Regions from separate parts of the Streptomyces sp. NPDC005551 genome, predicted to be linked through region 3. Evidence: riboswitches for the same ligand, from Rfam matches in the RefSeq annotation. Region 3 holds a riboswitch; each other region holds the start of a gene.

Region 1 (7,177 bases), on a different contig from region 3:
AGCTCGGCCGCCTTGACCAGCGTCCAGATCTGCGCGCGCACCGCGGGCGCCTTGGTCGGGTCCAGGTCCGACACCAGGGCGTACTCGTCGAGGAGCTGCTCCAGCTTGGCGAGGTCGCCGTAGGTGTCGGCACGCGCCATCGGCGGCACCAGGTGGTCGACGACCGTGGCGTGCCCGCGGCGCTTGGCCTGGGTGCCCTCGCCGGGGTCGTTGACGATGAACGGGTAGACCAGGGGGAGTTCGCCGAGTACGGCGTCGGGGGCGCAGCCGCCGCTGAGCCCGAGCCCCTTGCCGGGCAGCCACTCCATCGTGCCGTGCTTGCCCATGTGCACGACCGCGTCGGCGCCGAACGAGTTCTCCAGCCAGCGGTAGGCCGCCATGTAGTGGTGCGACGGCGGCATGTCGGGGTCGTGGTAGATCGCGATCGGGTTCTCGCCGAAGCCGCGCGGCGGCTGGATCATCACGACGACGTTCCCGAACTGCAGGCAGGCCAGCACGATGTCGTCGCCGTCGACGTACAGCGAGCCGGGCGGCTCGCCCCACGCCTCCAGCATGCCGTCGCGCAGCCCCGGATCGAGCGTGTCGAACCACGCCCGGTAGTCGGCGAGCGGCACCCGTGCGGGCGCGGACGCCAGCTGTTCCTCGGTGAGCCACTCGACGTCGTGGCCGCCGGCCGCGATGAGCCGGTGGATCAACTCGTCGCCGTTGTCCGGGTATTCCGTCAGGGCGTACCCCGCGTCCCGCAGCGCGTCGAGGACACGGACGGCGGAGGCGGGGGTGTCGAGCCCGACCGCGTTGCCGACCCGGGAGTGCTTGGTCGGGTAGGCGGTGAAGACCAGCGCGAGCTTCTTCTCCGCGTTCGGCTTGTGCTTCAGCAGGGCGTGGCGCACGGCGATCCCGGCGACCCGCGCGGCCCGCTCGGGGTCGGCGACGTACACCGGGACGTCGTCGGGGCCCTGCTCCTTGAAGGAGAACGGCACGGTGATGAGGCGCCCGTCGAACTCCGGGATCGCGACCTGCATCGCCGCGTCCATGGGGGAGAGAGCCGCGTCCGACTCGTCCCAGGCGGCGTGCGAGGAGGTGAGGCAGAGCCCTTGCAGGACGGGGATGTCGAGGTCGGCGAGCGCCCCGATGTCCCAGGCCTCCTCGTCCCCGCCGGCCGAGGCCTCGGAGGCGTGCGTGCCGCCCGCCGCGAGCACGGTGGCGACCAGGGCGTCGGCCTTCCCCAGGATCTCGTACAGCCCGGGGTCCGCGTCGCGCAGCGAACCGCAGAACACCGGGAGGGCGTTGGCGCCGCGTGCCTCGATGGCGTCGCACAGTGTGTCGACGAAGGCCGTGTTGCCGGACAGCTCGTGGGCCCGGTAGAAGAGCACGCCGACGGTCGGGCGGCCCTCGGCCAGGTCCCGCTCGCCGTGCACACCGAACTCGGCCGTCTTCCTCGGCTCCTCGAAGCCCTTGCCGGTGAGCAGCACGGTGTCGGAGAGGAACCGCGCGAGTTCCGCCAGGTTCTCCGGGCCGCCCTCGACGAGGTAGCGCAGCGCCTCCGCCACGACACCGGCGGGCACGGACGACTCCGCCATCAACTCCGCGTCGGGGACCGCCTCCCCGCCGAGCAGCACGGTCGGCACGCCCGACGCCCTGAGCGCGGCGAGCCCGTCCTCCCAGGCCCGCTTGCCGCCCAGCAGGCGTACGACGGCGACGTCCGCGCCCGCGACGAGCGCGGGCAGTTCCCCGGCGACGTCGACGCGGTTCGGGTTGCCGATCCGGTACGCGGCGCCGGAGGCCCGGGCCGCCAGCAGATCCGTGTCGGCGGTCGACAACAACAACACTGTGCTCATGCGGGTGCTCCTGGTGGGATGAAAGGCAGTCCTGTCGGAGCGCCCGACTCGATGAGCCGCCACAGCGCGTCCGTGTCCGCGTGTTCCTCGATCAGATCGCCGAGCAGGTCCAGTTGCTCCTCGCGCAGCGTGGCGAACGACGTGCCGGCGGCCGGCACGAAGCGGCGGCCCGCGGCGGCCGCCACCTCCCGCAGGAAGGCGCGCCGGAACCCGTCCGACTCCAGCGAGCCGTGCCAGTGCGTGCCCCAGACGGCGCCGACCCGGCAGCCGTCCAGGAAGGGTTCGCCGCCGGTGACCTCGGCGACCCCGTGGTGGATCTCGTAGCCCTCGACGTGCTCGCCGAGCGCCTCGCCCACGGGCCGCGTAAGGGTCTTCTCCCGCGCGAACCGCACGCGCACGGGCAGCAGTCCGAGCCCGTCGACGTGCCCCGCCCGCGACTCGACGTCGTCCTCGATGTGCTCGCCGAGGGCCTGGAAGCCGCCGCAGATCCCGAGCACCGGACGCCCCTCGGCGGCCCGCCGGGCGATCGCGTCCGCGAGGCCGCGCTCCCGCAGCCACTGAAGGGCCCGCACCGTCCCCCGGGTGCCCGGTACGACGACGAGGTCGGCGTCGGCCAGTTCCTCCGCCCGGTCCACGAACCGCACCACGACGCCCGGTTCCGCGGCGAGGGCGTCGACGTCCGTGAAGTTGGACATCAGCGGGACCGCGCAGACCGCGACCCGCAGCACGTCCTCGCCGACGGGCGGCGCCACGACGGACTCCCGAACGGTCCCGCGCAGCGAAACCCTCAGTCCGTCCTCCTCGTCGATGCCGAGTCCGTGCCGGAAAGGCAGGACGCCGTACGAGGGCCGGCCGGTGAGACCGCGCAGCATGTCGAGCCCCGGCTCCAGCAGGGAGACGTCCCCGCGGAACTTGTTGACCAGGAAGCCTGCGACGAGTTCCTGGTCCTCGGGCGACAGCAGGGCCACCGTCCCGAAGAAGGAGGCGAACACGCCCCCGCGGTCGATGTCCCCGACCACGAGGACGGGCAGCCGCGCGTTCCGGGCGATGCCCATGTTCACGATGTCGGTACGGCGCAGGTTGATCTCGGCAGGACTGCCTGCCCCTTCACAGATCACCGCGTCATACGTGCCCCGCAATTGGGCCAGGCAGTCCAGCACGGTCCCGAGCAGTGCCTCCTGGCGGCCCCCGTGGTAGCCGCGCGCACTCATCTCGCCCACCGGCTTCCCCATGAGCACGACCTGGCTGCTGCGGTCGCTCCCCGGCTTGAGCAGCACCGGGTTCATCAGCGCGGTCGGCTCCACACGGGCGGCCTGTGCCTGCATGGCCTGCGCCCGCCCGATCTCCGCCCCCTCGCGCGTGACGAACGAGTTGAGGGACATGTTCTGCGCCTTGAAGGGCGCCACCTTCACGCCTTGGCGCACCAGCCACCGGCAGATCCCGGCGGTCACGACGCTCTTGCCGGCGTCGGAGGTGGTGCCGGCGATCAGCAGTCCGCCGCTCATCGGGTACGCCCCTTCGTGAGTCCCTGCGCGAGCAGCCGCCCGGCGACGCACACGCCCAGCGCGAGCCGGCTCACCCGCCGGGACAGCCGTACGGCCCGCTCGATGTCGTGGACGGCCACGGCCCGCCCGTCGCCGTTCAGCACGGGCCGGTGCTCGACCCGTCCCCCGTACGAGAGGGTCCCGCCCAGCCGTACGCCCAGGGCTCCCGCGAAGGAGGCCTCCACGGGACCGGCGTTGGGGCTGGGGTGCCTGGCGGCGTCGGCACGCCAGGCGCGTACGGCAGCGCGCGGATCGCCGCCCGCGACGGCCGCGAGTACGGCGGTCAGCCGGGCCCCCGGCCAGCCGGCGACGTCGTCGAGCCGCGCGGAGGCCCACCCGTAGCGGCGGTACCTGGCGGACCTGTGCCCGACCATCGCGTCCAGCGTGTTCACGGCCCGGAAGGCGACGAGCCCGGGCACACCGCCGACGGCGCCCCAGACCAGGGCACCCACGACGGCGTCGGAGGTGTTCTCCGCGACGGACTCGACCACGGCCCGGGCGATCCCGTCGGCGTCCAGCGCCTGCGGATCCCGCCCGCACAGGTGGGGCAGCCGCTCGCGGGCGGCGTCGACGTCCCCGGCGGCCAGCGCGCCGCCGACGGTCCTGGCCTCCCGGCCGAGGGAGGTGCCCCCGACGACGGCCCAGGTGGCGGCGGCGGTCAGCGCGACGGAGGCGGCGGGGGAGGTGCGCACACGGCGGCTCGCGAAGGCCGCGAGAACGGTGGCGCCGCCGGCGCAGACCGCGGTGTGCAGCGCGCCCCATCCGCGGTGGTCGCGCCACAGCACCCGTTCCACGGCGCCCGCGGCCCGCCCGAACGCGGCGACCGGGTGCCCGCGGCGGGGGTCGCCGAGGAGCAGGTCGCCGAGGAGGCCGGCGGTGGCGCCGTACGCGAAGACGCGATCGGCACGCACGGGCTCAGCCCGCCGTGGGGTGCGGCAGCACCCTCGTACTCGTCGTCAGGACCCGCAACGGGCAGCCGCGCATGGCGATATGTCCTCACTCAGGGTGTCCGCGCCCTGGTTCGAAGAGACCGGCGGTGAGAGTTCCTGGCTCCCGGGGGCGTTCTTCCCCGGTGACAGTGGCGGGACCGCGCCGGATTCGCACCGGCTTCCTCTCCTGCCGCCGTAGTTGGCTCCGGCAGTCCACCACGGGGTCAGAACAGCCGTCAACTTGCTGTTGACCTGCGAAGGGAGAGTGTGCGAAGCCCCACACGCAGGTGGGGTGCGGGACGGTGTTCCGTCCCGCACCCCACGTGAAGTGATGCCGTGTTGTTCGGTTTTTGTCGGGTATCGGCCCGGTCGTCAGGCGACGATCAGGTAGATGCCGTACGCCACGGCCGCCGCGCACGCGGCGAAGCAGGCGTACGCGCCGGTCACCGCGAGGGCGGCGGAACCGCCCCGGGTGGCCCCGGACTCGCGCTTGGAGAGGCCGACGATGCCGAGGGTGAAGAGGCCGACGAGGGCCACGGTGACCACGAGGCTGGCTCCGAAGACGGAGCCGAGGGCTGCCCAGTCGATGTTCATGCTGTTCGTTCCTTAGACCGTGGCCGGGCGGGTGGGCTCGGTGGGGGCGCCGGCGTCCGGGGCCGGGATGGTGGCCGTCAGGCCGAGGTCGGCCGTGGCGACCGGGCCGGCCGGCGGCGGGGTGACCGCGGCGATCGCGGCGGTCACGACGCCCGCGGGCTCGTCCTGACCGTCGTTGACGTTGGCCATGGTGACCGGCTGGCGGCGCGAGAGCGTCCAGATGACTCCGGCGCCGGCCACGAGCAGCGCGCCCGTGGTGACGATGCCCCAGGTGCCCTGCTGGGTGAGGAACTCGGCACCGGCGCCGACGAGTCCGGCGGCCGGCAGGGTCAGGCCCCACGCGATGAACATGCGGCTCGCGGTCGACCAGCGGACGACCCCGCCCTTGCGGCCGAGGCCCGAGCCCATGACGGCGCCGGAGCAGGACTGCGTGGTGGAGAGCGAGAAGCCCAGGTGCGAGGAGGCGAGGATGACCGTGGCGGCGCTGGTCTGGGCGGCGAAGCCCTGCGGCGGCGCGAGGTCGGTGAGGCCCTTGCCCATGGTGCGGATGATGCGCCAGCCGCCCAGGTAGGTACCGAGCGCGATGGCCATGCCGGCCGACACGATGACCCAGGTGGGAGGGTTGGAGCCCGGCGCGAGGACACCGCCGGTGACCAGGGCGAGGGTGATGATGCCCATGGTCTTCTGCGCGTCGTTCGTGCCGTGGGCCAGCGAGACCAGGCCCGCGGAGGCGATCTGGCCCGCGCGGTACCCCTTGGCGGTCGCCTTCTCGTCGGCGCGCCGCCCGATCCGGTACGTCAGGCGCGTGGCCAGCATCGCGGCGAGTCCGGCGACGACCGGTGCGGCGACCGCGGGGATGAGCACCTTGGTGACGACGGTCGAGCCGTTCACCGACGACCAGCCGGCCGACATCACCGCGGCGCCGATGAGGCCGCCGAAGAGTGCGTGGGAGGAGCTGGAGGGCAGACCCAGGAGCCAGGTCAGCAGATTCCACAGGATGGCGCCGACGAGAGCCGCGAAGATGACCTCCGTACGGATGCCCTCCTCGTTGATGATGCCGCCGGAGATGGTCTTGGCGACCTCCACGGAGAGGAAGGCGCCGACGAGGTTCAGCGCGGCGGACATCGCCACCGCCGTCTTGGGCTTCAGAGCGCCGGTCGAGATGGTCGTCGCCATCGCGTTGGCAGTGTCGTGGAAACCGTTCGTGAAATCGAACACGAGAGCGGTGACGATCACGATCCCGAGGAGAAGCGTGATGTGTTCCATTTACCCAGGCTTCTGTTGGACGTCAGTGGCAATGGGAACGTAGGCAACCTGGGTGAACGGAAGATGAACTGGGGCGGGCAAAGCGGTGTCCCGATCGGCGTGGCGTCCCTCCGCTTGTGTGGAATTGGCACCCGAGGCGTCCCGCGGCAGGCGGAATCCCGGGCTCCTGGCCCCGCGCGAGGTGGCGCAGCCCGCGCGGGGACCCGCCGAGGAGATTCTGGTCACTCGGACCGCGGCGACGCTCGTCCTCGCCGCCGGACGGGACACCCGCCCTGGGAGGATCGCGCCATGGCTGAGCAGAGGTGGGACGCACGGGACGACCGGTCCGGACGGTCGGGGCCCCGCGACGCGGGGGAGCGGCAGGCGCCGGACCCCGAGGAGCGGCTGGCGGAGGCCTGGCGCGAACTCGTGGCGACGGCCCGCCGTACCGTCGCCGACGGGCTGGTCGTCGGCACGTCGGGCAACGTCTCGGTCCGCGTCGGGGACACCGTGCTGGTCACGCCCACGGGGGTGCCGTACGAGCGGCTGACACCCGCCGACCTCGTCGGAGTCGACCTGGACGGGCGCCAGGTGCGCGGGTCGCTGCGGCCGACGAGCGAGCTGCCCATGCACCTCGCGGTCTACCGCACCACCGACGCGCGTGCCGTCGTGCACACGCATGCCGTCCACGCGACGGCCGTCTCGACGCTCGTCCGCGAGCTGCCGCTGATCCACTACGTGTCCGGCACGCTCGGCGGACAGGTGCGGGTCGCCCCGTACGCCACGTACGGCACCGAGCGGCTGGCCGAGAACATGCTCCGGGCCCTCGTCGACCGCTCCGCCTGCCTCCTGCAGAACCACGGCACGATCGCCCACGGCGCCACGCTCGCCCAGGCCTACGACCGCACCGCCCAGCTGGAGTGGATGTGCCGCGTCTGGCTGACGGCCTCGTCCGTCCCCGGCCTCACCCCCACCCTCCTGACCCCCGCGCAGGCCGCGGAGGCGACCGCCCACCTGTCCCACTACG
Region 2 (7,177 bases), on a different contig from region 3:
CGACCAGGTGTCCCGCCAGACGACGGTGATCATCCTGGACGCGATGGGGCTGGACGACCCGACGCCCGAGCAGCTCTCCGCGGTCCGCGTCATCGAGCACACCTGGCACTCCGCCCTCATCACCTGGCTGTCGGGCCGCGCGTCCATCGCCCAGGTGAAGATCGACATCGAGACGGTCTGCCGCCTGATCGACCTCACGGAGGTCGGGGGGCCGGGCCCGGTGTGACCGCGCCGCTCTTCCCGCCCCGCGCATCGGCCGCCCCGTCCCGTGCCTCCGCACGTGGGGCGGGGCGTGTCGCGCGGGCGTCGGTGGCGTCATTCCTCGGGTGGGAACACCGGCTCTCCTGAGCCCACGACGGTGATCATGATCGCCTCGACCGGGCAGCCCTCCGCCGCCTCCAGGGTGCGCTCGTCGGCGTCGGTCTCCGGGCCGGCGGGGTGGGACTGCCGGCCGGCGTCGAGGCGGAAGGCGTCCGGCGCGAGGTACGTGCACTGGGCCGAGCCGATGCAGACGGAGCGGTCGACCTCGACGTGCCAGCGGTCGCCCATTCCTACGCCTCCCAGCCGGCGGGCAGGTGGATCATCTTGTGCTCCAGGTACTCGCCGTAGCCCTCGGGGCCGAACTCCCGGCCCAGTCCGGAGTTCTTGTAGCCGCCGAAGGGGCCGAGCATGTCGAGGCTGAAGGTGTTGACGGAGTAGGTGCCGGTGCGGACCCGGCGGGCCACGTCGATGCCGCGCTCCACGTCGGCCGTCCAGACACTGCCGCTCAGTCCGTACTCCGAGTCGTTCGCGATCCTCACCGCCTCGCCCTCGTCGCCGTACGGGAGCAGGCAGATGACCGGTCCGAAGATCTCCTCGCGGGCGACGCGCATGGAGTTGTCGACGTCGCCGAAGAGGGTGGGTTCCACGTACCAGCCGCGTTCCAGGCCCGGCGGACGGCCGCCGCCGGTGAGGATCTTGGCGCCCTCCTCCTGGCCGATGCGGATGTAGTCGAGGCTGCGCTGCTGCTGGCGCCGGGCGACCAGCGGCCCCACCTGCGTCGCCGGGTCCAGCGGGTCGCCGACCACGAGCGCGCCCGCCGCCGCCGCGAAGGCGTCCGCGAACTCGTCGTAGCGGGAGCGCGGCACGAGGATGCGGGTCTGCGCCACGCACGCCTGGCCGTTGTTCATCCAGGCCGCCGAGACGATGCCCGGCACGGTGGTGCCGAGGTCGGCGTCCGGCAGCACCACCGCCGCCGACTTGCCGCCCAACTCCAGGGTGACGCGCGTGAGACGGCGCGACGCGACCTCCATGACGCGCCGGCCGGCGGCGACGGAGCCGGTGAAGGAGACCTTGTCGACGCCGGGATGCCCGACCAGGTACTCGCTCACCTCGCGGTCCGCCGGGAGGATCGACAGCACCCCCTCGGGCAGGCCCGCCTCCCGTGCGATCTCCCCGAGCAGATACGCGTCCAGGGGCGATTCGGGGGACGGTTTCAGTACGGCGGTGCAGCCGGCCAGCAGGGCGGGGGCGAGCTTCGCAGCGGCCACGAACTGCGGTACGTTCCACGGCGCCACGGCCGCGACCACACCCACCGGCTCACGCCGGACGAGGATCTTCCCGAGGACGCCGTCGCGCGTCTCCTCGTACGTGAAGTCCCGGGCGACGGTGATCGCCGCGTCCCAGACCATCATCGCGCCGAGCGCCTGCGCGAGGACGCTCCAGGAGTACGGGGAACCGTTCTCGCTGGAGATCACCCGGGCGATCTCCTCGTGACGCAGCGCGATCCCGTCCTTGATGCGGGTGACGACCTCGATCCGCTCGCCGAGCGTCATCCGCGGCCAGGGTCCTTCGTCGAACGCCCGGCGCGCGGCGGCGACGGCCCGGTCGACGTCCCGCGCCGAGGCGTGCGGCACCCGTCCGATGACCTCCTCCGTGTGCGGTGAGATCACCTCGATGACGTCCTCGCCCAGGGGATCCGTCAACTCCCCGCCGATGAACAGCTGTCCGTGTTCCACGAGCTCGGTCATGGCGACTGCCTCTCCGGAGGACGCTTCCTGACGAGTCATCAGATACGAGAACTGATACCAGTTCCGGCCCGACGAGTCCACGGAGCCCGCACTCGCGCACGACCGCGAAGCCCAACCAACGGCGCATGCGGTCGACTTGGGCCACCATTGGAACCGGTTCTAGTTATAGTGGCCGGGACACGGCGACGGGGGGAAGCCCATGACGCAGGTGACCGATCACGGCGGGGGCGTACGGTCGATCAGGGTCCCCATCCCGGACAACCCCCTCGGCCACACGCTGGTGTACGTCGTGGACACCGACCGGGGGCCCGTCCTCGTCGACACCGGCTGGGACGACCCCGCGTCCCTGGACGTCCTCAGCGCCGGGCTCACCGGCTGCGGCACCTCCGTCGCCGAGATCCACGGCGTGGTCGTCACCCACCACCACCCCGACCACCACGGCCTGTCCGCGGCGGTGCGGGAGGCGTCGGGCGCCTGGATCGCGATGCACGCGGCGGACGCCTCCGTCGTCCGGCGGATGCGCGAGTACCGGCCCGAGCGGTGGTTCACGTACATGGCGGACAAGCTGGCGGCGGCCGGCGCCCCCGAGGCGCACGTGGCACCGCTGCGCACCGCCCGCCCCCGGGCGCTGCCCGGCCTCTCCCCCGCGCTCCCCGACCGCGAGATCGTCCCCGGCGACCTCCTCGACCTGCCGGGCCGCCGGCTGCGCGCGATCTGGACGCCCGGCCACACGCCGGGCCACGTCTGCCTGCACCTGGAGGAGGACCATCCGGCACGGCTCGCGGGCCGCGGGCGCCTGTTCTCCGGCGACCACCTGCTGCCGGAGATCACCCCGCACATCGGCCTGTACGAGGATCCGGACGACGCCACGGTCACCGACCCGCTCGGCGACTACCGCGACTCCCTGGAGCGCGTCGGCCGTCTCGGCGCCGCCGAGGTGCTCCCCGCCCACCAGTACGCCTTCACGGACGCGGCGGCACGCGTCCGGGCACTGCTCGCCCACCACGAGGAACGGCTCACCGGGCTGCTCGGCCTGCTCCGCGTCCCGCTCACCGCCTGGCAGCTGGCCGAGCGCATGGAGTGGAACCGCCCCTGGGAGCGCATCCCGTACTCCTCGCGGAACATCGCCGTCTCCGAGGCCGAGGCCCACGTGCGCCGGCTGGTGAAGCTGGGCCGGGCGGAGACCGTACCGGGGAGCGATCCCGTCACGTACCGGGCCGTGTGACCGGCACGGGGGCCGCCCGCCCGCCGCCGGGGGCGTACCGGGCGGCCCTCGGGCCGTGGACCGCGGGCCGGTAGAGTGAGCGCGTCGTCATCACACCCGTACGGGGGGAAGCCGGTGCAATTCCGGCGCTGACCCGCAACCGTGAACCGTCCGCCGGACGGTGAGCCGGATCGCCTCGCGCGGGACGTGACCGGCTCGTGCCTGCGGCAGCCCGCCGCCGGCCGGCACCGTCGAGGGATACGGAGCCGGAGCCACCCGGTACTCCAGTGTGCCCGGTGCCGCCCGGCTCCCCGCAGGGAGAGTCATGTCTGTTCGCCGCACCGCCGCGGTACTGGCCGTCACCGCCGTGATCGGTACGGCGGCCGCACCCGCCGCCCTCGCCGACGACTCGTCCCCGTCCCCATCGCCCTCGCGGGCGCTCCCCTCCGGGCTGTACGGCACCACCGACCCCACCTACGACGGTGTCTGGCGGCAGTCGCTCGCGCTGCTCGCCCAGCACACCGCGGGCGTGAAGCCCGCCCGCAAGGCCGTCGACTGGCTGACCGGGCAGCAGTGCGCGAGCGGCGCCTTCGCGCCCTACCGCGCCGACGCGTCCGCGAAGTGCGACGCGAAGACGACGGTGGACACGAACAGCACCGCCGCCGCGGTGCAGGCGCTCGCCGCGCTCGGCGGCCACGCCGCCGAGACGGACAAGGCCCTCGCCTGGCTGAAGTCGGCGCAGAACAAGGACGGCGGCTGGGGCTTCGCCGCGGGCGGGGCCAGCGACGCGAACTCGACCTCCGTGGTGATCGGCGCGCTCGCCGCCGCGGGTGACCGGCCCGCAGACGTCACCAAGGGCGGCAGGTCCCCGTACGACGCCCTGCTGAAGCTGGCGGTCCCCTGCGGCGACGACGGCGGCGGGGCCTTCGCCTACCAGCCCGACAAGAAGGGGGCGCTCGCGGCGAACGAGGACGCCACCGCGGCCGGTGTGCTCGGCGCCCTCGGCAAGGGGTTCGCGGCGCCGGCGGGCAAGGCGGCGGGCGGCTCGGCCTGCGCGGACGCGGAGAAGCCCACGCCCCGGGACGCGGCCCGCAACGGCGCGGCCCACCTCGCCGGCGTCCTGCACGGCACCCCCTACCTGAAGTCGGCGATGCCCGGCGCCAAGGACCAGCCCGACCACGGCAACACCGCGGACGCCGTCGTCGCGCTCGCCGCCGCGGGCCGCACCGGCGACACGGACGGGCCCCTCGCCTGGCTGGAGAAGAACTCCGGCGCCTGGGCGGCGAAGTCCGGGCCCGCCGCGTACGCGCAGCTGATCTTCGCGGCGCACGCGACCGGCACCGACCCGCGCGACTTCGGCGGCGCGGACCTGGTCCGGCAGCTCGGCGCGACCGGTCCGGCGACGCAGGCCTCCGGCCACTCGGACGGTCCCGGCACGGACCAGGGCGACAAGAAGAAGGACAGCGACGAGGACGGCGGGATCGGCGTCTGGTGGATCGTCGGCGTGGGCCTCGTCGCCGGCGTCGGCGTGGGCTTCCTGATCAGCGGCCGCAACAGGAAGCGGCAGCCGTGACCCGGCGCGGCGGCGTCGCCGCGGTCCTCGCCCTGCTGCTCCTCGTGCTCGGCGGGGCGGGCGAGGCCGGGGCCGCCGGCTACCGCTACTGGTCGTTCTGGGACCTGACCGGCGGGACGTGGGCGTACGCCACCCAGGGGCCGTCGACGGCGCGGCCGTCCGACGGTGCCGTGCAGGGATTCCGGTTCGCGGTGAGCGAGGACTCCTCGCGCGCGGTGAAGCCGCGCGGGAACACGGACTTCGGGTCCATCTGCGCCGGCACGCCCGCCCGGGACGGCACGAAGCGGATCGCTCTCGTCCTCGACTTCGGTACGGCCGCGGACGCGCCGTCCGGTGAGACGCCGCCGCGGCCGCGTACCGCCTGCGCGCGGGTCCGTCCCGACGCGACGACGGCCGAGGCGCTCGCCGCCGTGGCGAAGCCGCTGCGCTACGACAGCAACGCGCTGCTGTGCGCCATCGCGGGCTATCCGCGGGCCGGCTGCGGCGAACAGGTCGCGGCCGACGAGCCGGGCGCCTCCGCCGGTCCCCGCTCCGAGTCGGAGTCCGGCTCCGCGTCCGGCTCCGGGGACTCCGGCCCGTCGGTCGGGCTGCTCGCGGGGCTCGCGGCGGTCGCGGCACTGGGGGCGGCGGCGGTCTGGCAGGCCCGGCGCCGCCGACACTGACGTGAGGTGGAACCTGTGACGACGGACGAGCACGACCGTCCCGCTCCGCCCGCCCCACGGAAGGCCGGCCGCCCCGCGGCCAGGCCGGCCCCGACCGAGGGCAGCCGCCTCGCGGACGGGTCCACTCCGGCCAAGGACAGCCACGCTGCCGAAGGGGCGGCTCCGGCCGCGCACGGCCGCACCCCGGAACGGCAGGCTGCCCAAGGCGCGGACGGCCGCTCCCCGGGACAGTCGGCCCCGGCCGAGGACGGCCGCACCCCGGGACAGTCGGCCCCGGCCGAGGACGGCCGCACCCCGGGACGGCAGGGTCCCAAGGGCCGGGACGGTCGCCAGGCGGAGCGGCCGATGCCGGCCGCGAACAACCGCCTCTCGGAACGGCAGGCTGCCCGGGCCACTGACGACCACCCCTCGGGACGGTCGACCCCGGCCGAACACGCCCGCACCCCGGGCCCTCCGGACGACGACCCGGCGTGGCGGACTTCCCGGGGCGGTCGCCTGCGCGGGCGCGGTGCGGGCGTCCCGGGCGGTCTTCCCCGGGAGCCGGTCACCGGTCCGGGCGCGCTCCGCCGGCGTCTGACGGCGGAGGCCAACCGTGGCAACGCCCTGCACCCGGGCGCCTGGTGGATCTGGGCCCTGGGCCTGGGTACCGCCGCCTCCCGCACCACCAACCCGCTCCTCCTCGCCCTGCTCGTCGGCGTCGCCGGATATGTCGTGGCCGCCCGCCGCACCGACGCGCCCTGGGCCCGCTCGTACGGCGCGTTCGTGAAACTGGCCCTCGCCGTCCTGGCCGTCCGGCTGGCGTTCGCCGTGTTCCTCGGCTCCCCCGTCCCGGGTACGCAGGTCGTCGTCACGCTCCCCGAAGTCCCGCTGCCCGACTGGGCACAGGGCGTCCGCATCGGTGGCCGGGTCACCGCGGAAGGCCTGGTCTTCGCCCTGTACGACGGCGCGAAACTGGCCGCGCTGCTCATCTGCGTCGGCGCGGCGAACGCGCTCGCGAACCCGGCGCGGCTGCTCAAGTCGCTGCCGGGCGCGCTGTACGAGGCCGGCGTCGCCGTGGTGGTCGCGCTGACCTTCGCGCCGCACCTGATCGCGGACGTGCAGCGGCTGCGCGCGGCACGCCGGCTGCGCGGCCGCCCGGACCGGGGTGTGCGCGGGCTGCTGCACGTCGGACTCCCGGTCCTGGAGGGCGCGTTGGAGCGTTCCGTGGCGCTGGCGGCGGCGATGGACGCGCGCGGCTACGGGCGCACCGCCGAGGTGCCGGCCGCGGTCCGCCGCACCACGTCCGCCCTCACCCTGGGCGGTCTGCTCGGCGTGTGCGCGGGCACGTACGGGCTGCTGACCGCCGAGGGCGGAAGCTACGGACTGCCCGTGCTCCTCGCCGGGCTGGCCGCGGCGCTGGGCGGCCTGGGTCTCGGCGGCCGCCGCTCCCCGCGCACGCGCTACCGGCCGGACGCCTGGGGCGCGCGGGCCTGGCTGGTGTCGGCGTCCGGGGTCGCGGTGGCCGCGCTGATGATCGTCGCGGCCTCGCACGACCCGGCGGCGCTGCACCCCGGGGTGGTCCCGCTGACCGCCCCCGACCTTCCGCTGTGGCCGGCCGCCGCGATCCTGCTCGGCCTGCTGCCCTCCGTCCTCGCCCCGATCCCCAAGGAGTCCTCATGATCCGCTTCGCGGACGTCTCGGTGACGTACGAGGGGGCCGCGGGACCGACCGTCCAGGGGCTGGACTTCGA
Region 3 (7,177 bases):
CGCCGCGAGGCGCAGGAGTTCCCCGGCCTGCCGGGGATCGAGCGAACGGTCGAAGCCGTCGGCCAGCACCGTCAGCGTCTGCAGCGCCGCCGGGACCTCGCCGGCGGTGTCCACCTCCAGCACCCCGGGTCCGGTGAGCAGCACCAGGGCCAGCGCGAGATACCTCAACTCGCCGTCCCCCAGCAGTCCCAGGTGCGTGCGGCGGCCGTCGCCCCGGTCGAGCAGGCCGCGGACCCCGCCGCCGGGCAGCGGCTCGGCGAGCAGCTCGGCGACCGGGCCCGCGCAGCCGGCCCGGACCGCGGCCACCAGCAGCCCGTGGCGCCGTGCGCACTCCGTCCTGGTCCGCCAGAGCACGTCGGCGACGTTGTCACAGCCGCGCAGCAGGCGCCCGCCGCCGGCCGGCACGGGGGCGCGCATGGACGGGGGTTGCGGGTCGCAGGCGAAGACGGAGCGCAGGGCGATCACCATCTGCTCGGCGGCGGCGAGCACTTGGCGCTGGCCGTCGGTCTTGCCCGCGACCCGCAGGGGCAGCAGCGCGGTACCGAGGCGGTCGTCGGGGAGCGGGCCCCGGGTGACCGGGGACGCGCCCGCCGTGTGCCAGGCCGCCTGGACGACGGAGCGGCTCGGATCCCGCAGCGCCGTCTCCAGCAGGACGAGGCCGCCCGCCGTCAGCCGTTCGCCGACGATGCGCAGTTCGGGTTCGGCCTGTACGGCGAGGTCGAGCCGGACGGGGCCCTCGGGACCGTCCGCCGTACAGCCGATACGGAAACCGCGCCGCCGCTGGGCGTCCGGGCGGGCCCCTTCGGGAACGCAGGCCGCCGGGTCCGGGAACACCTCGCCCAGTTCGGCCCCGCCGCCGAGCCGCGCCAGTGCCTCGTACGCCCGCAGCGCCGTGGACTTGCCGCTGCCGCTGGGGCCCGCGAAGAGCGTGAGCGGCCCGAGCGCGAAGGCGGCGCCGCGGTGTCCGGCGAAGGCGGAGAGCCGTAGGCGGGTGATGCTCGGCCGGTCCGGCCGCGTGTGCGGGGTGCTCGGTGCGGCCGGTGCCGTCTCGGGAACATCCGGCGCCGCCGGGGGCGCTGCGAGGATCCCGGGGGCCGCGGCACGCGGTTCGGGGACCCGCTCCCGCCTCGCAGGCTCGGCAGCACGCTCCCACGCGTCCGGTTCCGTGCCGGAGGGCCGGTCCGGACATACGCCGGTGCCTGGGCGCGCGCCGGTGTCCGGGCGGACCCGGGCCTCCGAGCGAACCCCGGTATCCGGGCCGGCCCCGACGCCCGGAAGCACCCTGGCTTCCGGACGCGCCCGGGTGTCCGGACGCGCCCCGGCCTCCGGGCGGACCCCAACACCCGGGCGCACCCCGGCTTCCGGGTGTTCCCCGACATCCGTGGGGTGTCCGCCGGACGTGCGGTGTCCGGCATCCGTGCTGTGTCCGGCGGACGTCCGGTGCTCAGCGGACGGCCCGGACGGCGGGGACTGTAAGGGCGGCAAGGGCGGCAAGGGTGACGGGGCCGGCATCGGCGGCACAGGTGACGCGGTCATATCCGGACGGTAGGACTCCGCCGCCAGGCGAACCGTTCCGGCCGGGCGGTCTTCCTTCGTTCGAGGGATCACGCCCGTTGATGGCGACCCCCGGGGGCGCCGGCCACCCCGGGGACGTCACCCCCCGGTCACAGCCCGGGGACCCCCGCGCTCTCCATCAGCCCCTGCACCTCGGTACCGGGCGGCGTCAGCAGGAACACGTTCCGGTCGACCCGGTGCATCCCGCTCGCCAGGCCGAAGACCACACCCGTGCTGAAGTCCAGTACCCGCTTGGCGACATCGGTCTCCGCGCCCGTCAGGTCGAGGAGCACGGGGGTGCCGCCCATCAGCGTTTCGGCGACCTCACGGGCGTCCGCGAACACGTTGACCCGCAGGACCACGAAGCGGCGCCGCGCCTCGGTCGGGGCTTCGGGTACCGACCGGTGGCCGACGGCCGACGGCCACGCGTCCCGGCCGCGCAACGGAACGACCTGGGCGAGCCCTTCCCACTGTTCATCGGTGACGTCGTGGCTGTTCACTGGCCATCCCCGCCCTGGCTCGCCATGGTTGTCTGCACCAGGCAATTCTTACCCATGGTCACCCGTTCGGCCGAACAGCGACACGGTCCGCGACAGCTCTCCTTGCGGTACGGCTCGCGGAAACACGTCCGGAATCAGGCGATACCCGTACCGCAGTGCGCCAGCAGCGCGGCAACCGGCCCGTCGATCAGGCGGTAGCGCACGACGCGTCCCTCCCGCTCGCCGACGACGACCTCGGCCGTCCGCAGCAGGCGCAAGGCCTGCGAGACGGCGGGGTCGTTCATGCCGGTCGCGATCGCCAGGTCGGACACCGCCAGGGGCCCGGCCCGGTGCAGCGCCAGCAGGAGCGCCAGCCTGCCGGGGTCGGCGAGCAGCGAGAAGCGGTCGGCCCAGGCGCGTACGGCCGCGGGCTCGCCGATGGCGGCGACGGCGTCGCAGACCCGGTGGCCGTCGATGGTGCGCCGGTCGGCACGGTCGGCGGGGACGAGATGCATGACGGCATTCTTCCAGGCGGCACTGTGATCTTCGATACCTGCGCAACCGTGCAGGCTTGCAGCGGTTGACGGGCGGCACCTAAGGTTGGCGGGCCGTGGTGTTCGGGAAGACCGGTGACAGCCTTTCAGGGGCTCAGTCCGGAGCGGCCCTCGCCACTGTGATCGGGGAGTTCCCGTCCCGTGCCGCTCCAGGGCGGCGCCACTGGCCGGACGGCCGGGAAGGCAGGGGCGGGCGCGTCGACCCTCCGCCACGCCCGGCTTCGGCTCGTGCGGGAGGTACCCGCGAGCCAGGAGACCGGCCACGGCATCTCACGAAGTGATCCACGAGGTGCTGGAGCGTGACCGCATGACCCTGCCCACCGGGCCCGCCGCCTTCCAATGGCGACGCGAGGACACCGTCCGTACCGCCGGCCTGCTGGCGGTGATCGCCGCCCTGCACGTCGTCGCGTTCGGCGTGCTCTTCCTGCTGGTCGTGCCGGCGCACTACGAGGTCGGTTCGAAGGCGTTCGGCATCGGCCTCGGCGTCACCGCGTACACGCTCGGCATGCGGCACGCCTTCGACGCCGACCACATAGCGGCCATCGACAACACGACGCGCAAGCTGATGGCCGACGGCAAGCGGCCGGTGTCGGTGGGGTTCTGGTTCGCGCTCGGCCACTCCAGCGTGGTGGTCCTGCTCGCGGCGCTCATCGCGGGCGGCACCCAGGTGGCCGGCCGGATCATGAACGAGGGGTCGAGCACGCACCAGGTGCTCGGCGTCATGGGTACGACCGTCTCGGGCGTGTTCCTCTACCTCATCGCCGCGCTCAACCTCGTGGCCCTCATGGGCATCCTGCGGGTCTTTCGCGCGATGCGGGCCGGGACGTACGACGAGAAGGAACTCGAAGGACACCTGGACTCACGGGGATTCATGAACCGGATCCTCGGCCGGTTCACCAAGTCCATCAGCCGCCCGGGGCAGATGTTCCCGCTGGGCTTCCTCTTCGGCCTCGGCTTCGACACCGCGACGGAGGTCACGCTGATGGTGATGGCGGGCAGCGGCGCCGCGGCGGGGCTGCCCTGGTACGCGATCCTGTGCCTGCCGCTGCTGTTCGCCGCGGGCATGAGCCTGTTCGACACGCTCGACGGCACGTTCATGAACTTCGCCTACCAGTGGGCCTTCTCGAACCCCGTGCGCAAGGTGTTCTACAACCTCACCATCACCGGCCTGTCGATCGCGGTGGCGTTCCTGATCGGCACGATCGAACTGGTCGGCGTCCTGCACGACCGGCTCGACCTGCGGGACGCGGTCACGGGCTGGATCGCCGGGCTCGACCTCGACAACGTGGGCTTCATCATCGTCGGTCTGTTCGTGGTCGTGTGGGCCGCCGCGCTCGCCTACTGGCGGCTGGCCAGGGTCGAGCAGCGGTGGGCGGTGCGCCCCGCCGACGGCGGCTGACGCCGGGGACGAGGGCCGAGCCCGCCGGGGACGCCCACCGATATGACACTCAGTCCCCTCCAGGGGCGGCACTGAGTGTCATATGTGATCGCCGATGCTAGTTTCCCCGCATGAGTGAGACTCCCCGCCGGAGCCCGTCGGCCGGGACGGGCGCCCCGAAACCCCCGATGCGCGACGCGCTGGTCGCGGCGGCGTTCCGGCTGTTCCTCGAACGCGGCTACGAGCAGACCACGGTCGACGACATCGTGACGCTGGCCGGGGTGGGACGGCGGTCGTTCTTCCGGTACTTCCCGTCGAAGGAGGACGTGGTCTTCCCGGACCACGAGCGCTGCCTCGCCGAGATGACCGAGTTCCTGAACTCCGGCTCCGGCCCGGCGGACCCGGTCGAGCAGGTCTGCGACGCGGCCCGGCTCGTGCTGCGGATGTACGCCGAGAACCCGACGTTCTCCGTGCAGCGCTACCGGCTCACCCGGCGGGTGCCCGGACTGCGCGCGTACGAGCTGTCCGTGGTCTGGCGCTACGAACGTGCCCTCGCGGACCATCTGCGCACCCGCTTCGCGGGGCGGCGCGACGGAACCCTGGAGGCCGACGTGATCGCGGCCGCGGTGGTCGCGGCCCACAACAACGCGCTGCGGTCCTGGTTGCGGGCGGACGGCGAGGGGGACGCCGGCGCCCGGGTGGACCGGGCGCTGCGCCATGTGCGGCGCACCTTCGGCGCGGACGACCCGGGCACCCGCCGGGAGGGCCGGGACGTGGTGGTCGTCGTGGCTCGGCGCGGGGTCCCGATGTGGCGGGTGGTCCAGGAGATCGAGTCGGCCTGGACGGATTGAGGGTACGGAGTGCCTTTACGACTGGCACTGAGTGCCATAACCTGTCGCTCGTGCACGGCGATCCGAGCACATCAGATTCCGGCCGAGCGCAGGGAGATGACATCGTGTTCCACCCGGGAATCGGGATCGCGGCGGACGTGCTGGACGCCGATGCGCCCCAGAACGAGGCCACCGCCCCCGCGGAGAGCGGCGCCCCCGTGTGGGCCGCGCGGAGCGAGGAACGTCTCGCCTTCCAGCGGTGCCGCTGGTGCGGGACCACCATGTTCCACCGGCTGCTGTGTCCGGTCTGCGCGTCGAGCGACCTGCACACCGAACACAGCCGGGGCGCGGGCATCGTGCGCCGCACGACCGTGGTCCGCCGCAACACCCCCGCCGCGCGCAACGTGTCCCTCATCGAGATGGCGGAGGGCTTCACCGTCCGCGGCCGCGTGAAGGGCCCGTTCATCGCGATCCGCCCGGGCGGCCGCGTCCGCCTCACGGTCGCCGAGGACCCGGTCCGCGGCGAGCCCGTCTTCGAACTCTGCGACGACTTCTACGGCCCGCGCGACTGACGTCCGGCCGCGCGACCGACGGCGTCACCGTGCCCGGGAGCCGGTCTCAGTCCCGACGGCCCCGCTCCTGCTCCAGCAGTTCTTCGAGGTCGCGCAGGCGGTCGAGGCCGCGCACCGCCTGCGTCATCCGCGCGTTGTGTTCGAAGCGGTCCCGGTGGCGGTGCAGGAGGTTCCAGTACCCGGCGGTGAAGGGGCAGGCGTCCGCACCGACCCGGACGGACGGTGTGTACCGGCAGGGTCCGCAGAAGTCGCTCATGCGGTCGATGTACGCTCCGCCGGACGTGTAGGGCTTGGTGGTCATGCGGCCCCCGTCCGCGTACTGCGACATGCCGATGACGTTCGGGACCATCACCCAGTCGTAGCCGTCGACGAAGCTCCGGTGGAACCAGTCGGTGACGGCCCGCGGGTCCCAGCCCCGCTGCAGGGCATGACTGCCCAGGATCATCAGGCGCGGGATGTGGTGCGTCCAGCCGGTCGCTCCGACCTGCCGGAGGACGTGCGTGAGGCAGTTCGCGTCGGTCGCGTCCGGGGACAGCTCCGTGAACCAGCCGGGCAGGGGCTCGTGGTGGCCGAGGGCGTTGCCCTCGCGGTACCGGTCGCCGAAGTACCAGTAGACGTGCCAGACGAACTCGCGCCAGCCGGCGATCTGCCGCACGAAGCCCTCGGCGCTGTTGAGCGGCACGGCGCCCGACCGCCAGCGCGCCTCCGCCTGTCCGACGCATTCCGCGGGGTCCAGCAGCCCGAGGTTGAGCGAGGACGAGAGCAGGCTGTGGCTCATCGTCGGGTCCCCGGCGAGGATCGCGTCCTCGTACGCGCCGAACGTGGCCAGCCGGTGCTGGACGAAGCGGCGCAGCGCGGCGAGGGCTTCCCGGCGCGTGGCGGGGAATCTGCGGGGTCCGTCCTCGCCGACGAACTCGACGTCCCCGTCGCGCGACCAGCGGTCGAGATCGGACCGCACCTCGGCGTCGATGTCGTCCTCCCGGGGCCGATAGGGCGCCGGAACGCCCAGGCCGGTGCGGCCGCGCGGCGGGGGCTGCCGGTTGTCATGGTCCAGGTTCCAGCGGCCGCCGACGGGCCGGTCGCCCTCCATCAGCAGATCGTGTGTCTGACGGACCCATCGGTAGAAGTCCTCCTGGCGGAGGTGTTTCGTGCCGCGGCCGTCCGCCCAGAGCCTGAACTCCTCGTGCGCCACGAGAAAGCCGCGGGCCGGCAGGACGCGTACCGAGGGCAGCGCGCGTACGAAGGTGAGGGCCGCGTGGGACGTGGGGTGGTGCACGGTCACCGAGCCGTCCCCCACCGCCTCGCGCAGGCCCTGGCGATAGGTGTCCGCCCTGACGTACCGCACGCGGTCGCCGAGTTCCGCGGCGCGATGGCGCATCGCCGAGAGGATCAGGTGCGCCTTGGCGCGGTGGAAGCGGCGCCGCCGGAAGACACCTCTGGACTCGATCATCACCAGGGGCGCGTCCCGGTCGGGCCCGCCCCGCGCCGGATCGGCGAAGTGGGGGCCGAGATGGTCGCCGAACAGCCAGTGGGGGGTGCCGGACTCTTCTTCCGTCATGGCGAGCGCTCCGTGGACGATCCGTTGCCGGGCCGGCACGCCGTGCGAGGCGGCGGGCCTGTCCGCAGATCAAAGCGCAGGCGGTCACGGACGGGACGCGGCACACGCCGTTCCTCTTCGGATGGCCTGGCAGGTGACACCGGGGGGAGCAGCGGTGGCCCGGCGATCGCCACGTACCCCAGCTGATGCGTCACCTCCCGTCGGGCTCACCGGACTTCCACGCCGTGACCAGCCCGGCGAGGGCCTCGGCGG

What was found. Region 3 has a riboswitch for cobalamin ahead of ACFYP4_RS01345 (HoxN/HupN/NixA family nickel/cobalt transporter). Riboswitches for the same ligand answer to the same signal wherever they lie in the genome.
Region 1: it holds a riboswitch for cobalamin, as region 3 does, so the genes downstream of both, ACFYP4_RS32170 (cobalamin biosynthesis protein) here and ACFYP4_RS01345 (HoxN/HupN/NixA family nickel/cobalt transporter) in region 3, are expected to answer to the same signal.
Region 2: it holds a riboswitch for cobalamin, as region 3 does, so the genes downstream of both, ACFYP4_RS05040 (prenyltransferase/squalene oxidase repeat-containing protein) here and ACFYP4_RS01345 (HoxN/HupN/NixA family nickel/cobalt transporter) in region 3, are expected to answer to the same signal.

The regions. Positions count from the first base shown of each region.
Region 1 covers NZ_JBIAJE010000015.1:62,679-69,855, reverse strand. Annotated here, with positions in the region: gene cobN (cobaltochelatase subunit CobN) at 1-1,838, opposite strand, end outside; gene ACFYP4_RS32175 (cobyric acid synthase) at 1,835-3,343, opposite strand; gene ACFYP4_RS32170 (cobalamin biosynthesis protein) at 3,340-4,293, opposite strand; cobalamin riboswitch at 4,402-4,545, opposite strand; gene ACFYP4_RS32165 (hypothetical protein) at 4,684-4,905, opposite strand; gene ACFYP4_RS32160 (inorganic phosphate transporter) at 4,918-6,171, opposite strand; gene ACFYP4_RS32155 (class II aldolase/adducin family protein) at 6,460-7,177, shown strand, end outside.
Region 2 covers NZ_JBIAJE010000002.1:176,745-183,921, forward strand. Annotated here, with positions in the region: gene ACFYP4_RS05020 (TetR family transcriptional regulator) at 1-226, shown strand, start outside; gene ACFYP4_RS05025 (ferredoxin) at 316-549, opposite strand; gene ACFYP4_RS05030 (aldehyde dehydrogenase) at 552-2,009, opposite strand; gene ACFYP4_RS05035 (MBL fold metallo-hydrolase) at 2,209-3,234, shown strand; cobalamin riboswitch at 3,298-3,431, shown strand; gene ACFYP4_RS05040 (prenyltransferase/squalene oxidase repeat-containing protein) at 3,539-4,786, shown strand; gene ACFYP4_RS05045 (SCO2322 family protein) at 4,783-5,448, shown strand; gene ACFYP4_RS05050 (CbiQ family ECF transporter T component) at 6,022-7,107, shown strand; gene ACFYP4_RS05055 (ABC transporter ATP-binding protein) at 7,104-7,177, shown strand, end outside.
Region 3 covers NZ_JBIAJE010000001.1:348,190-355,366, reverse strand. Annotated here, with positions in the region: gene ACFYP4_RS01360 (ATP-binding protein) at 1-1,086, opposite strand, end outside; gene ACFYP4_RS01355 (cell division protein SepF) at 1,665-2,054, opposite strand; gene ACFYP4_RS01350 (metalloregulator ArsR/SmtB family transcription factor) at 2,189-2,548, opposite strand; cobalamin riboswitch at 2,628-2,867, shown strand; gene ACFYP4_RS01345 (HoxN/HupN/NixA family nickel/cobalt transporter) at 2,895-3,986, shown strand; gene ACFYP4_RS01340 (TetR family transcriptional regulator) at 4,154-4,816, shown strand; gene ACFYP4_RS01335 (Zn-ribbon domain-containing OB-fold protein) at 4,921-5,367, shown strand; gene ACFYP4_RS01330 (cryptochrome/photolyase family protein) at 5,414-6,925, opposite strand; gene ACFYP4_RS01325 (hypothetical protein) at 7,116-7,177, opposite strand, start outside.